DNA from 3 places in the Micromonospora sp. NPDC023888 genome. Region 2 is predicted to be linked to each of the others. Evidence: riboswitches for the same ligand, from Rfam matches in the RefSeq annotation. Region 2 holds a riboswitch; each other region holds the start of a gene.
The links. Region 2 has a riboswitch for S-adenosylmethionine ahead of AB0F61_RS04100 (ABC transporter substrate-binding protein). Riboswitches for the same ligand answer to the same signal wherever they lie in the genome.

Region 1 (4,563 bases), on a different contig from region 2:
CGGCCCTGCCCGGGGTCCCCTCTGCCGCCACGTCGGTGGGAGGACCTCTTCGGGTGCCTTTGGAGCTGAATCGTCTGCGTCATCACCCGGTACCGGCAGTCCTTGTCCCCACGGTCGGTCACCACCGGTCGTGAACGCCCCAGCGTGGTCGCGCAGGTCTCAACCGTGATGGTCGGGCCTTGCGAGTGCGCCTCCGTGGTCGGCGCAGGAGAGCTGGCCGAGCCCGAGCTGACCGCCCGAACCGGGCGGCTCGACCTGCGGTACCCACAGTATGGGAGCGTGCCCACGGCGGACGAAGCTGCCGGAATTTGGGAGTAGTCGCAGCTCAGAGGCGTGGAGGCGGCCTTGCGTCGCCGAGAACGCTCGACGCGGGGCCGCGGCCGCCGGTACATTCCGACCGGGGACTTTCCCACTGACAAGGAATTTATAAACTTCGATGGTTTCATGCCTCACATTGAAGGGATCAGATTCCTTCGATGGAGGTACCGATGAACGTTCCTCGGCTCGGCGGGCCGACCCTGTCCCTGTTCCGCATCGTGATCGGCCTGCTGTTCACGTTGCACGGCCTCACCTCGGTCTTCGGGTTGTTCGGCGGCAACCCGATGACCGGTGAGGCGATAGCGCTCGGCACCTGGCCGGGCTGGTGGGCCGCGCTGATCCAGCTGGTCTGCGGCACCCTGGTGCTGGCCGGGCTCTTCACCCGACCCGCCGCTCTTCTCGCATCCGGCTCGATGGCGTACGCCTACTTCGTCGTGCACCAACCGGATCATGTGCTGCCCCTGCGCAACGGTGGTGAGCTGTCGGCGCTCTTCTGCTGGTCGTTCCTGCTGGTCGCGGCCCTCGGCCCGGGTTCCTGGGCGCTCGACAACCTGCTCGCCCGTCGCCGCGACGTTCGGTCCGTTCCAGCGGTGCCGGTGGCCGAGCCCGGCTCGATGGTCGTTTGACCGCACCCGTACCGCGTCGCCGGGGCCTCGACGAGGTGGCTCCGGCGACGCGTCCGGTCGGGGGTCGCCCCCGGAGTGGTCTGTCTGCCCGGGGTGTAGCGGAACCCGGCTCTGCGCTGATGTCGTGAACGATTCAGCTCCATAGCGTGCGCGGGTGGCAGGTCTCACCCGCCCCGCGAGCGCCGGGGGGCGAAGGGCGAGAGCTGGGGGCGGCGAAGCGGGAGCGTCAGGCCGGCGTGCGCGTGCCGAGGACCGCGTCCAGCAGGCCCGGGTAGAGCTTGTCCAGCTCGTCGCGGCGGAGTCGGACCAGGCGGCTGGTGCCGGCGGCCCGGGTGCGGGTCAGGCCGGCCTCGCGCAGCACCTTGAGGTGGTGGCTGCGGGTCGCCTTGGAGACGCCGAAGTCGAAGCTGCCGCAGGTCGCCTCGCCGCCCTCGACAAGCGCCCGCACGATCTGTAGCCGCACGTCGTCGGCGAGTGCGGCAAGCACTGTGGTGACCGGTACGTCGGTCAGGTCGGGTTCGTGCGGCTCCATGTGACCAGTGTAACCCTTGTTCGACAACTATCGAACAACACCCTATGGTCGGTGTCGTTGGTTCGACGATACTCGAACATTGGAGTTGACCATGCGACCCCGTGCCGCCGCCTATCCTCTGCTCGCCGTGCTCGGCTGGGGCGTGATGTTCCCGGTCCTGGCCAGTGCCCTGACCCGGGTCGACCCACTCAACCTGACCACCGCCCGCTACCTGCTCGCCAGCGTCGTCCTGGTCGCCATCCTGCTGCTGCGCGAAGGTGCCGGCGCGCTGCGCCACGGCGGCCGGACGGGCGAGATCCTGCTGCTCGGCGTGGTCGGCTTCGCCGGCTTCAACGTGCTCACCAACCTCGCGCTCGAACACGCCGCCCCGCAGCAGATCGCCCTCTTCGTGGCCACCACCCCGCTGATCACCCAGTTGGTCCGCTGGGCCCGTGACGGCGTACGGCCGAAGCCGCTCCTGCTGGCCCTCTCCCTGGTGGCGCTCCTCGGAGTCGGCCTGGTGATCACCCGCGGGAGCCTGGCCGGGCTCGGCCAGTTCGGTCTCGGTGGGCTGATGATGATCGGCGCGGTGCTCGGCTGGGGCATCTACACGCACGGTGCCAGCCGGTTCGGCGACTGGTCGCCGCTGCGCTTCACGACCCTGACCGCGCTCGCCGGCACGGCGGCCATGCTGGCCGCGAGCATCGGCGCGGACGCCGTCGGCTGGCAGCACGCGCCGGCCGCCGCCGACCTCGCGGCGGTCACCCCACAACTGGCGTACGCCGTGGTCATCGGCGCGGTGGTCGCGGTCCTGGCCTGGAACACCGGTGTGCAGCGGCTCGGTGCCGCCAACGCCGCGCTGTTCATGAACCTGGTCCCGGTCACCACCTTCGCGGTGCAGATCGCCCGCGGCTACCGCCCGGAGCCGATCGAGCTGGCCGGGGCCGCCATCACCATCGGTGCGCTTGTCGCCGCGAACCTCGCCACCAGGGCGCGGACCCGGCCTTCGCCGTCGCCGCGGTCGACCGCGATCACCGACCAGGTCGCGGTGGTCGACCCCGTCGCGGTGAGCGCCCGCTGACCCCACCCGCCGTCGTCCCACGCCCCAGCGGCGGGGGAGATAGCGGCGGCGCATCCGTGGCACGATGAGCCGCCTGCCCCTGCCACCGATCGTGCGGTCGGCCATCCAGCGAGGGGCATCGTCGTGACGTCGATCGAGAGCAGCCGATGAGCCCCGTGCAGCGCGCCGTGGTCGTCCTGGTGTCCGTCATGACCGGGCTCGTCCTCGTGTGGGGTGCGATATGGCTGGTCGCCGGGGACGGGCGGCCCACCGGTGGCGCCATCGCGGTCGCCGGCTGGATTCTGGTGGCGGTGCTTGTCGCCTTCGGTGCCGTGACGATCTATCTCGGGAAGCGCCGCCGCCGGTAACTGGCTGAGTTGCTCGGCTCACAGCGTGGGATCCGCGGTAGAGGCGGCGGACATAGTTGCCTAGACTCGACTGCACAACTGCATACCTCATCCAGAGGGGCTGAGGGATACGGCCCGACGACGCCCCGGCAACCACCCCGCGCGCTCATCGCTGAGCGACCCGCGGGGCAGGTGCCAATTCCGTCCCCGCCGCACGGTGCGATGTGGGGAAAGATGAGAGGACTCTCGACATGACGTCGACGCTCGCCGCCTCCGGCATCGACACCTCCGCCAGCCCCGCCCGCGCACTGGTCTGTCGTGCCTGCTCGGCCCGTTACCCGCTCGTCGCCCAGCACGCCTGCTACGAGTGTTTCGGCCCGCTTGAGGTCGACTACGACACCGCCGCACTGGCCACCGTCACCCGCGAGCAGATCGAGGCCGGCCCGGAGAACATCTGGCGCTACGCCGCACTGCTCCCCGCCGGTCAGGACCCGGCCACCCGGGTCACCCTCGACCCGGGGCTGACCCCGCTGGTGGCGGCCCCGCGCCTCGCCGCCGAGCTGGGCATCACCGCACCGCTGTGGGTCAAGGACGACAGCGGCAACCCGACCCACTCGTTCAAGGACCGGGTCGTCTCGGTGGCGCTCACCGCCGCGAAGGCGCTCGGTTTCACCCGGTTCGCCTGCGCGTCGACGGGCAACCTGGCCAACTCGGTGGCCGCGCACGCCGCCCGTGCGGGGGTGCCGTCGGTGGTCTTCATCCCCAGCGACCTGGAGCAGGGCAAGGTCATCACCACCGCCGTCTACGGCGGCGAGCTGGTCGCCATCGACGGCTCCTACGACGACGTCAACCGGCTCTGCGGCGAGCTGGTGGAGACCGACGAATTCGAGGACACCGCGTTCGTCAACGTGAACGTCCGGCCGTACTACGCGGAGGGGTCCAAGACCCTCGGCTACGAGGTGGCCGAGCAGCTCGGCTGGCGCATCCCGGCGCAGGTGGTCATCCCGATGGCCAGCGGCGAACTGCTCACCAAGATCGACAAGGCGTTCTCCGAGCTGGTGGAGATCGGCCTGGTCGAGGCGCCGGCCGGCGGCTGGAAGGTCTTCGGAGCGCAGTCCGCCGGCTGCAACCCGATCGCCGTCGCGCTGCACGACGACAGCGACACGATCATCCCGGTCAAGCCCACCGGCATCGCCAAGTCGCTGAACATCGGCGACCCGGCCGCCGGCGTCTACGCCCTGGAGGCGGTCCGCCGCACCGGCGGCTGGATGGAGTACGCCGACGACGACGAGATCCGCGCCGGCATCCGCGATCTGGCCCGCACCACAGGTGTCTTCGCCGAAACCGCAGGCGGGGTGACCGTGGCGGTGCTCCGCAAGCTTGTCGAATCCGGTCGGCTCGACCCGACGGCGGAGACCGTCGTGTTCAACACCGGCGAGGGTCTGAAGACCGTCGACGCGGTGGCCGGCCAGGTCGGACCGACCCACCACATCAAGCCCTCGCTGCGCGCCGCCCGCGACGCCGGCCTCCTCGGCTGACCCGGCCCGCCGGGTCGGCCCGTTGATCCACTCGGGTTCCTGGAAGCCGCGGTAATCGCCCGGCCCGGACACCCCGTTCTCAGGAAACCCGAGTGGATCAAACGTGTAACTGGGGTTTCGCTGTGAGTATGGAAAACCCGCCCCTGCGGACTTGACGGCAGGA
Region 2 (4,563 bases):
TCGGCGAGCCCGGACGGCGAGGCGAAGCGGTGCCCCCGGACGTAGACCGCGCTGTCCACCAGACCACCGGTGGGCGGCTCGGGTGCCACCGTCGACGGCGGCACGCCGACCCGGGTCTCGTACTCGTCCAGTTGGCGACCGAAACCACCACCGGGGCGGAAGCGACGGCCACCGACCATGCCTGTCCCCTCCCCCGGCGCCGTCCGGCCCGGTGCGCTCCCGCCAACCCGGGGGCGCTGCATCCCCCATGTCTGTGACCCGAAACCCGCCCGTCGCCGAATGGGTTCCGGGCACCCGGGGACGGGCGCGGCCCAACGGGCGGATACTCACGGTGACCATGGGCGGATGACGGGGGACGCGCCGATGGAGGTCGACAGGCGCGGCGGCCGGCTGCGGGGGTGGTTGCTCGACGCCGGCTCGGACCAGGCGGTGCGGCACCCGGGGCCGCACCGACGCCCGTCGGAGCACCGGCACCATCCGTGGTGGAAGGTGATGTGCCTGACCGGCGTCGACTACTTCTCCACCCTGGGCTACCAGCCGGGCATCGCGGCGCTGGCCGCCGGGGCACTGTCGCCGGTGGCGACGCTGGTGCTGGTGCTGGTGACCCTGCTGGGCGCGCTGCCGGTCTACCGGCGGGTGGCGGTGGAGAGCCCGCACGGTGAGGGTTCCATCGCGATGCTCGTACGCCTGCTGAGCTACTGGCCGGGCAAGTTGCTGGTGCTGGTGCTGCTCGGTTTCGCGGCCACCGACTTCATCATCACCATCACCCTGTCGGCCGCCGACGCGACCGCGCACATCGACGAGAACCCGTTCTGGCCGAGTGGGCTCAAGGGGCACGAGGTGCTGGTCACCCTGTTGCTCGTGTCGCTGCTGGGGGCGGTGTTCCTCAAGGGTTTCACCGAGGCCATCGGGATCGCCGTCGTCCTGGTCGCGGTCTACCTGACGCTGAACGCGGTGGTGGTGGCCGACGCGCTGTGGCGGGTGGTGACGCATCCCAGCGCGGTCGAGGACTGGACCACCACGCTCACCACCGGGCACGGCGATCCCTGGCTGGTGGTCGGGCTGTCGCTGCTGGTCTTCCCGAAACTGGCGTTGGGCCTGTCCGGCTTCGAGACCGGGGTGGCGGTGATGCCGAGCGTGCGGGGCGACCCGCAGGACTCGGAGGCTCGACCGCTGGGCCGGATCCGCGGCGCGCGCCGACTGCTCACCACCGCCGCGGTGATCATGAGCGTCTTCCTGATCACCAGCAGCGTGACGACCACCATCCTGATCCCGGCGGAGGACTTCCGCCCGGGTGGGCCGGCGAACGGCCGGGCGCTTGCCTACCTGGCGCACCAGCACCTCGGGGAGGTGTTCGGCACCGTCTACGACCTGTCCACAATCGGGATCCTCTGGTTCGCGGGAGCGTCGGCGATGGCCGGTCTGCTCAACCTCGTCCCCCGCTACCTGCCCCGCTACGGCATGGCACCGGCCTGGGCGCGGGCCGTCCGGCCGCTGGTGCTGGTCTTCACCACGGTGGCCTTCCTGATCACTGTCGTCTTCGAGGCCAGCGTGGACGCGCAGGGTGGCGCGTACGCCACGGGTGTGCTGGTGTTGATCACCTCGGCGGCGACGGCGGTGACGCTCGCGGCGGCCCGGCGGCGTCAGCGCGGTCGCACCATCGCGTTCGGCGTCATCGCCGTGGTCTTCGTCTACACCACACTGGCGAACGTGGTGGAACGCCCCGACGGCGTCAAGATCGCGGCCTGTTTCATCGGCGGGATCATCGTGGTCTCGCTGCTGTCCCGGGTCTCCCGGGCCTACGAGCTGCGGGTGGACCGGGTCGAGTTGGATCCGGTCGCCACCCGGATGATCGACGAGCGTGCCGGACGGCGCATCCGGCTCGTCGCCCACGAGCCCGACCGGCACGACGAGGCCGAATACCGCGCCAAGTTGAAACAGACGATGGCGGACAACGACTTCCCCGACGACAGCGACGTGATCTTCGTCGAGGTGCACGTCACCGACCCGTCGGACTTCGAGACCGAACTGCTGGTACGCGGCGGCCTGGCCGACGACCGCTTCGCGGTGCTCAGCCTGACCAGTTCCTCGGTGCCCAACGCGCTGGCCGTGCTGCTGCTGGAGATCCGCGACCGGACGGGGCGGCGACCGCACATCTACTTCGAGTGGAGCGAGGGCGGCCCGACCCGCAACTTCCTGCGCTACCTGGCGTTCGGGCAGGGCGCGATCGCCTCGGTCACCCGGGAGATCCTGCGCCGCCAGGAACCCGACCCGTGTCGCCGGCCGCACGTGCACGCTGGCTGACCTGCGGCCGGGCACCCGTTGGGCACGGTGAGCGTGGTCATAACGACTGGACGTTCCGCCCGGGCGTACTGCTAACCTCGCCGCAGGTCATGAGTGCCAGCGCGAAGCCCCGGCTCGCTGGCCGGCAACCCTCCTCCGCGGTGGGGTGCCCCGGGTGAAGACCAGGCACCGGCACGACGTCGGTGCAAGCGTGGCCTGGCACCCAGGTCAGCACAGACCCGGGAGAACCATGCACATCCTCGGCACCGCCCCACCGACCGACGTCGCGGAACTCCGCGGCGGTTGGCCCGCGCCGGCACTGACCCGGCGACGGCACGTGGACATGATGCGAATGTGCAGCGCCGCCTGTCGCGGCACCACGCACTAGCGCACCCCTTCCCGCACTTCTTCCCACCGGTACGCCCATCGGGCGTGCCGTCGGTGGCGCACGCCTGTGCGCGCCGAGACACCAGCCTTCGGAGACACCCGTGCGATTTCTTCCCGCCCTGACCCGAGCCGCCGCCCTGGGCGCGGCAACCATCCTGGCCGCCACCGCGCTCACCGCCTGCGGCGACGACAGCTCGTCCGATGCCACCGCCAACCCGTACGGTCTGGCCCAGCCGGGCGTGCTGCGGGCTGGCACCCTGACCGACGCCCCGCCGAACGTCTTCCTCAAGGACGGCAGGTTCACCGGCTTCGACAACGACCTGCTGACCGCCGTGGCCGGCAAGCTCGGCCTCACTGTGGAGTTCGTCGGCACCGACTTCTCCGCGCTGCTCTCCCAGGTCAACAACCACAAGTTCGACGTCGGCAGCTCCTCGATCACCATCACCGAGGCGCGCAAGAAGACAGTCGACTTCGGCAACGGCTACGACTTCGGCTACTTCGGCCTGGACGTTCCGGCCGGTTCACCGATCACCGGCTTCGACCAGCTCACCGGCAAGCGGGTCGTGGTGGTGCAGGGCACCGTGCAGGACGACTACGCCACCGGCAAGCAGCTCGACCCGGTGCGGGTCCCGGACTACAACGGCGCGATCAACCAGCTCAAGGCCGGCACCGCCGACGCGTGGATCGCCCCGGCCGAGATCGGCGAGAAGTCGGCCGCCGACAGCAACGGCAAGATCACCGTGGCGGCCAAGCAGCTCAGCCCGGCTCCGACCGCGTACGCCGTGGCCAAGGGCAGCGACAAGCTGCGCGAGGCGCTGAACAGGGGCCTCGACGAGGTCATCGCGGACGGCACGTGGAGCCGGTTGCAGACGCAGTACTACCCGGGCCGGCCGATCCCGGCGGACTTCAGGCCGGGCAGCGGCACGGTGCCGGCACCGACCGCGTCGGCGTCGGCCGCGTCCTGAACCGGTGACGAGCGAGCGGGGCGGTAGGAGAGGCGACCGATGGATCCGTTGAGCACCCTCTGGGAGACCTTCTTCGACGCCGACGCGATGCGCGAGGCGCTGCCCGAGATGCTGACCGTCGGGCTGCCCAACACGCTGATCCTGGCGGTCTCCGCCGCCCTGCTCGGCTCGGTGCTGGGCCTGCTGTTGGCCGTCGCCGGCATCTCCCGCAGTCGGTGGCTGCGCTGGCCGGCGCGGGTCTACACCGACGTGTTCCGAGGGCTGCCGGCGGCCGCGACGATCCTGCTGATCGGCGTCGGGCTGGCCCCGCTGGGCATGGAGGTCTGGGGGCCGGACCCCTACCCGTTGGGAATCCTGGCGCTGTCGCTCATCGCGGCCGCGTACATCGGGGAGATCTTCCGCTCTGGCATCCAGTCGGTGGAGGCCGCCCAACTGGAGGGTGCCCGTGCTCTCGGCTTCTCCTGGGCCGACGCGATGCGGCTGGTGATCATCCCGCAGGGCATCCGGCGGGTGCTGCCGGCCTGGGTGAACCAGCTCATCGCCCTGATCAAGGACTCCAGCCTGGTCTACTTCCTCGGCCTGGTGGCAAGTCAGCGGGAGCTGTTCCGGATCGGGCAGGACTACGCAGCCACCACCGGCAACGAGTCGGCGCTGCTGCTGGCTGGGCTCTGCTACCTGGCCCTCACCGTCCCCCTGACGCACGTCGTCAACTGGATCGACCGGCGGCTGCGCAACGGCCGGGCGGCAACCACACCGTCCGACGAGGACGAGGACGACGACACCACATCGGCGTACGCCGCGACGGAAGGACACCGGCGATGACCACAGTGACGACCACCTCGGTCAGCCTCGACGTCCGCGATGTGCACCTCGCCTTCGGACCGAACCGGGTGCTGCGCGGCGTCGACCTCACGGTGCCGCGCGGTGC
Region 3 (4,563 bases), on a different contig from region 2:
CCGGCTGCACCGGGTGCGGATGGCCGGCGGACTGGCCCTGCAGGCGGGGCTGGCCGCCGGGCTGGCGTACCTCATCTCGCACAAGGTGCTCGGCAACCCGCAACCGGTCTTCGCGCCGATCTCCGCGGTCGGCACCCTGGCCGCGTCGGTCGGCCAGCGGTTCCGCCGCACCGTGGAGCTGATCGTCGGGGTGGGGATCGGTGTCGCCATCGGCGACTTCCTGATCTACCTGCTCGGCACCGGGGCCTGGCAGCTCGGCCTGGTGGTCACCGTCGCGATCCTGTTCACGATCTTCGCCGGGGCGAGCGTCGCCATCGTCATCCAGGCGGCGGCCACGGCGGTGCTGATCGTGACGCTGAGCCCGTCCACCCAGAATCTGGAGATCCCGCGCTTCGTGGACGCCTTTCTCGGTGGTGGCGTCGCGCTCCTGGTGACCGCCCTGCTGCTGCCGCTGAACCCGCTCCGGGTGATCAACCGGGCCGCCCGGCCGGCGCTCGACCTGCTCGCCGCCCAGCTCGACGTCACCGCGGACGGGTTGCGCAGCCGGGACCGCGCCAGTGTCCAGCGGGCCCTGGATCGGCTGCGCAACAACAAGGATGAACTGAACACGTTGTCCGAGGCGATCGAGGGGGCGAAGGAGACCGCCACCCTCTCCCCGGCCCGCTGGCACCGCCGCAGCGAGTTGATCCACTACGCGGAGGCGGCCGACCCGATCGACCGGGCGATGCGCAACACCGGCACGCTGATCCGCCGGTCCGTCACGTTGATCGAGGACGAGGAGCCGGTGCCGGACCCGATGCCGGACGCGATCGGCCACCTCGCCGAGTCGGTCCGGCTGCTCAAACACGAGTTCGCCGCCGGCGAGGAACCGGAGAAGGCCCGGGAGCGGTCACTGCGCGCGGTCAGCGAGGCCGGGCGGGCGTACGGCGCCGGCGTCGGCTTCTCCGGCAGCGTGGTCGTCGCCCAGATCCGGACCACCGCCAGCGACCTGCTGGTGGCCTCCGGGATCGAGCAGGAGGAGGCGAACCGGTGGATCCGCACCGCCTTCGGGGAGCAGGAGCGGCCGATGGGTGAGCCGGCTGAGCCGGGCGGGGCGCCGAAACCACCGACCGCCCCGCCCGTCGGCTGACCGCAGCCGCCTCAGCCCAGCTCGGCGAGCGCCGTGAGCAGTTGGTCCACCTGGTCGACGGTGCTGCCCAGGCCGATGCTGGCGCGCAACGCCGTGGGCGGCAGGTCCCGTCGGCCGGTCCGTCCCGCCGCCTCGGCGAGCAGCCGCCGGGCCAGCGGGTGGGCACAGAACAACCCGTCGCGTACGCCGATCCGGTGCGCGGTGGACAGCCGCGCGGCCACGTCGGCGGAGTCCCAGCCGGCGACCACGAACGAGACGATGCCGACCCGGGGCGCGTCCGGGCCGAAGGTGCGCAGCTCCACCACGTGCGGCAGCGCCTCGATGCCGGCCCGCAGACGCGCCAGCAGCGCCTGCTCGCGGGCGGCGAGCGCGACCCGGTCCGCCGCGCCGAGCGCCGCGCACACGGCCGCCAGCGCGACCGCGCCGAGCAGGTTCGGGGTGCCACCCTCATGCCGGGCCGGACCGGTTGCCCAGGTCACGTCGTGGGTGGCCGGGCCGACGTGGCTGGTGGCGCCGCCACCCGCCAGGTACGGCGGGGCGGCGTCCAGCCAGTCCGCCCGGCCGATCAGCACGCCCGCACCGAACGGCGCGTACAGCTTGTGGCCGGACACGGCCAGGTAGTCGACGTCGAGCGCGAGGAGGTCGACCGGGGCGTGCGGGGCTAGCTGCGCGGCATCGAGCACGATCCGGGCACCGTGCCGGTGCGCCACCCGGGCCAGCTCGGCGACCGGCCACCGCTCACCTGTCACGTTGCTCGCACCGGTAACCGCGACCAGCACCGGCAGCGCCGGGCTGTTGCCCCGGCGCAGCTCGGTGAGGGCGGCGGCAAGGTCGCGTACCGCCCCGGCGGGATCGGCGGGCACCGGCAGCCGCACCGAACCGCGCGGCCAGGGCAGCAGGTTGGCGTGGTGCTCGCCCGCGAAGGTGACCACTGTGGTGCCGGCCGGCAGCGACCGCGCCAGCAGGTTGAGCGCGTCGGTGGTGTTGCGGGTGAAGATCACGTGATCGTCGGCGCGGACGCCGAAGAAGTCACCTACCGTCTGCCGGGCCTGCTCGTAGGCGAGGGTGCAGCGCCGCGACAGCGCGCCCGCGCCACGATGCACGCTGGCGTACCAGGGCAGCAGCTCAGCCACCGCGTCGGCGGCGGCCCGCGCGCACGGTGCGCTCGCCGCGTAGTCCAGGTTGATCTCACCCGGCACGCCGAGGACGTCGAGCGGCGCCGACGACGCGGGCGCGACGGCGGGCAGGGCGGGCAGCGAGGGAACGAGGGTGACGGACATGCCGGAACCTCCGGGGTCAGGGACCCCGGGTGCGGCATCGGGACGGGGTCCGCGCTTGCCCAGCACACCGATCGGGCTGGGCCCGGTCATCACCCGGGGCACCCCACCGCGAACTCGACGAGGGTTGCCGGCCAGCAAGCCGGGGCTGAACGCTGGCACTCGTGACCTGTCGGCAGCATAGCGGCAACCGAGGCGACCGGACCAGCCGGCGGAGGATGGCTACGCTGACCGCATGGCCGACACCCCGCCCGGTACGCCCCTGCCGTCGTCGCCCGCGCCCGCGGCCCCGTCCGTCGGCCAGGCGCCCCGGATGCCGCTGCGCCGGCCGGGCCGGCGGCGTTTCCTGGCGTTGGCCGGGGTGGTGGTGCTCATCGCCGCCTGCGCGGTGTTCATGGTCTTCACGCTCGGCCGGTCGCTCGGCGTGCAGGCCCTGCTGATCGGGGTGGCCGCCGCCATCCTGCCGGTGCCGGTGCTTGTCGCCTGCTTCCTCTGGCTGGACCGGTACGAACCGGAGCCGTTGAAGTATCTGATCTTCTGCTTCGCCTGGGGCGCGTTCGTCTCCACCGCCGCCTCGCTCACGGTCAACGACTTCGCCGCCAACCGGTTCGCCGACTGGGGGCTGCCCGACGCGCTCACCGGTGTGCTTGTGGCGCCGTTCATCGAGGAGTTGACCAAGGCGCTGGGCCCGATCCTGCTGCTGGTCTTCCGGCGGCGGGAGTGGTCCGGGATCACCGACGGCCTGGTCTACTGCGGCCTGTCCGCTGTCGGTTTCGCCATGGTGGAGAACATCCTCTACCTGGGTGGGGTGGGCTTCGCGTCCGGAGCCGACCGGTACGGCCCGGTGACCGGCATCAACCAGGTCATCGCGATCTTCATCCTGCGGATCCTGCTGTTCGGGTTCGCCCATCCGCTCTTCACCTCGATGACCGGTGTGGGGCTGGGCATCGCGGCGCGGACGGCCGACCGGCGGGTCCGGGTGCTCGCCCCGGTCGCCGGCCTGCTGCTGGCGATGATGTTGCACGGCACGTGGAACCTGCTGCCCACGCTGACCCAGGCCACCGGCGAGCCGTTGATCATGCTGTACGGCTTCCTGGGCCTGATGGTGCCGGTCTTCTTCGGCACTGTGGGTTTCGCGGTGTGGCTGCGCGCCTGGGAGGGGCGGCTCACCGAGCGGACCCTGCCGGACTACGTACGCGCCGGCTGGCTGAGCCCGCCCGAGGTGGCCGCGCTGAGCAGTCTGGGCCGGCGGCACGCGGCCCGCAGTTGGGCGCGGCGGGTGGCCGGCGACGCCGGGGTGCGGGCGATGCGCGGGTACCAGTCCGCCGCCACCCGATTGGCCCTGCTGCGCGACGGCTCGCTGCGCGGCCTGGATCGCAAGCCCGCCGACCAGGAACGGACCGCGCGGGAGGAGCGGGAGTTGCTCGACGCGATCGGCGCGTACCGGTCGTTCTTCGTCGGCCGGGACCCGCAGGCCCCGACGGGGGTCTGGGACGGCAGCCGCTACCACCTGCGCTTCCCGGACGGTACGCAGCGTCCGGTGGACGCGCCGGACGAGCCGGTGGTGCCGATCCCGGTGGTGCTGGCCCCGGCGCCACCGCCTCCGGTGGGCTATGCCCCGCCCGGCTGGCCCGGCCTGCGCTCGACGGCGCCGTGGCCGCCGGGTCACCCCTGACGGCGGGCGCCGGCCGGCGGCGTCAGGTCATCAGCGAGGTGAGAAAGTCACCGAAGCCCTGGAACATCGCCATCAGCGCAGCCCCGATGGCCTTGAAGATCTGTGCGGCACCGTCCGGCCGGAAGGCCATGAAGTAGATCAGGAACGCGACACTGCCCCAGGTCAACAGCTTCTTCACGAATACTGGCATCGTCCCTCCCCAGGGCCACGGTCGCCGGATGGCTTCCCGTCGTGCGGCCCGGCAAACGATGCGCGGCGCGGCCCGGTGGCCGGGGGGTAGGTCAGAGGTAGAGGCCGGTGGGGTCGTTCTCGATCCGCTCGGCGGCCACCGCGTGCACGTCGCGTTCGCGCAGCAGCACGTACCCGCGGCCGTGCAGCTCGACCTCGGAGCGGTCGTCCGGGTCGAAGAGCACCCGGTCGCCGGAGACGATGGCGCGCACGTTCGGCCCCACCCCGACCGCGGTGGCCCAGGCGAGGCGCTT

Region 1: it holds a riboswitch for S-adenosylmethionine, as region 2 does, so the genes downstream of both, thrC (threonine synthase) here and AB0F61_RS04100 (ABC transporter substrate-binding protein) in region 2, are expected to answer to the same signal.
Region 3: it holds a riboswitch for S-adenosylmethionine, as region 2 does, so the genes downstream of both, AB0F61_RS13165 (aminotransferase class V-fold PLP-dependent enzyme) here and AB0F61_RS04100 (ABC transporter substrate-binding protein) in region 2, are expected to answer to the same signal.

Annotation. Positions count from the first base shown of each region.
Region 1 is NZ_JBEZZW010000004.1:266,243-270,805, forward strand. It holds gene AB0F61_RS05815 (DoxX family protein) at 489-944, shown strand; gene AB0F61_RS05820 (metalloregulator ArsR/SmtB family transcription factor) at 1,171-1,476, opposite strand; gene AB0F61_RS05825 (DMT family transporter) at 1,568-2,536, shown strand; gene AB0F61_RS05830 (hypothetical protein) at 2,683-2,883, shown strand; SAM riboswitch class I at 2,968-3,103, shown strand; gene thrC (threonine synthase) at 3,114-4,400, shown strand.
Region 2 is NZ_JBEZZW010000003.1:228,853-233,415, forward strand. It holds gene corA (magnesium/cobalt transporter CorA) at 1-179, opposite strand, end outside; gene AB0F61_RS04095 (amino acid transporter) at 346-2,304, shown strand; SAM riboswitch class IV at 2,390-2,501, shown strand; gene AB0F61_RS04100 (ABC transporter substrate-binding protein) at 2,772-3,635, shown strand; gene AB0F61_RS04105 (amino acid ABC transporter permease) at 3,675-4,457, shown strand; gene AB0F61_RS04110 (amino acid ABC transporter ATP-binding protein) at 4,454-4,563, shown strand, end outside.
Region 3 is NZ_JBEZZW010000011.1:183,643-188,205, reverse strand. It holds gene AB0F61_RS13170 (FUSC family protein) at 1-1,129, shown strand, start outside; gene AB0F61_RS13165 (aminotransferase class V-fold PLP-dependent enzyme) at 1,141-2,409, opposite strand; SAM riboswitch class IV at 2,456-2,576, opposite strand; gene AB0F61_RS13160 (PrsW family intramembrane metalloprotease) at 2,642-4,081, shown strand; gene AB0F61_RS13155 (hypothetical protein) at 4,104-4,271, opposite strand; gene AB0F61_RS13150 (co-chaperone GroES) at 4,363-4,563, opposite strand, start outside.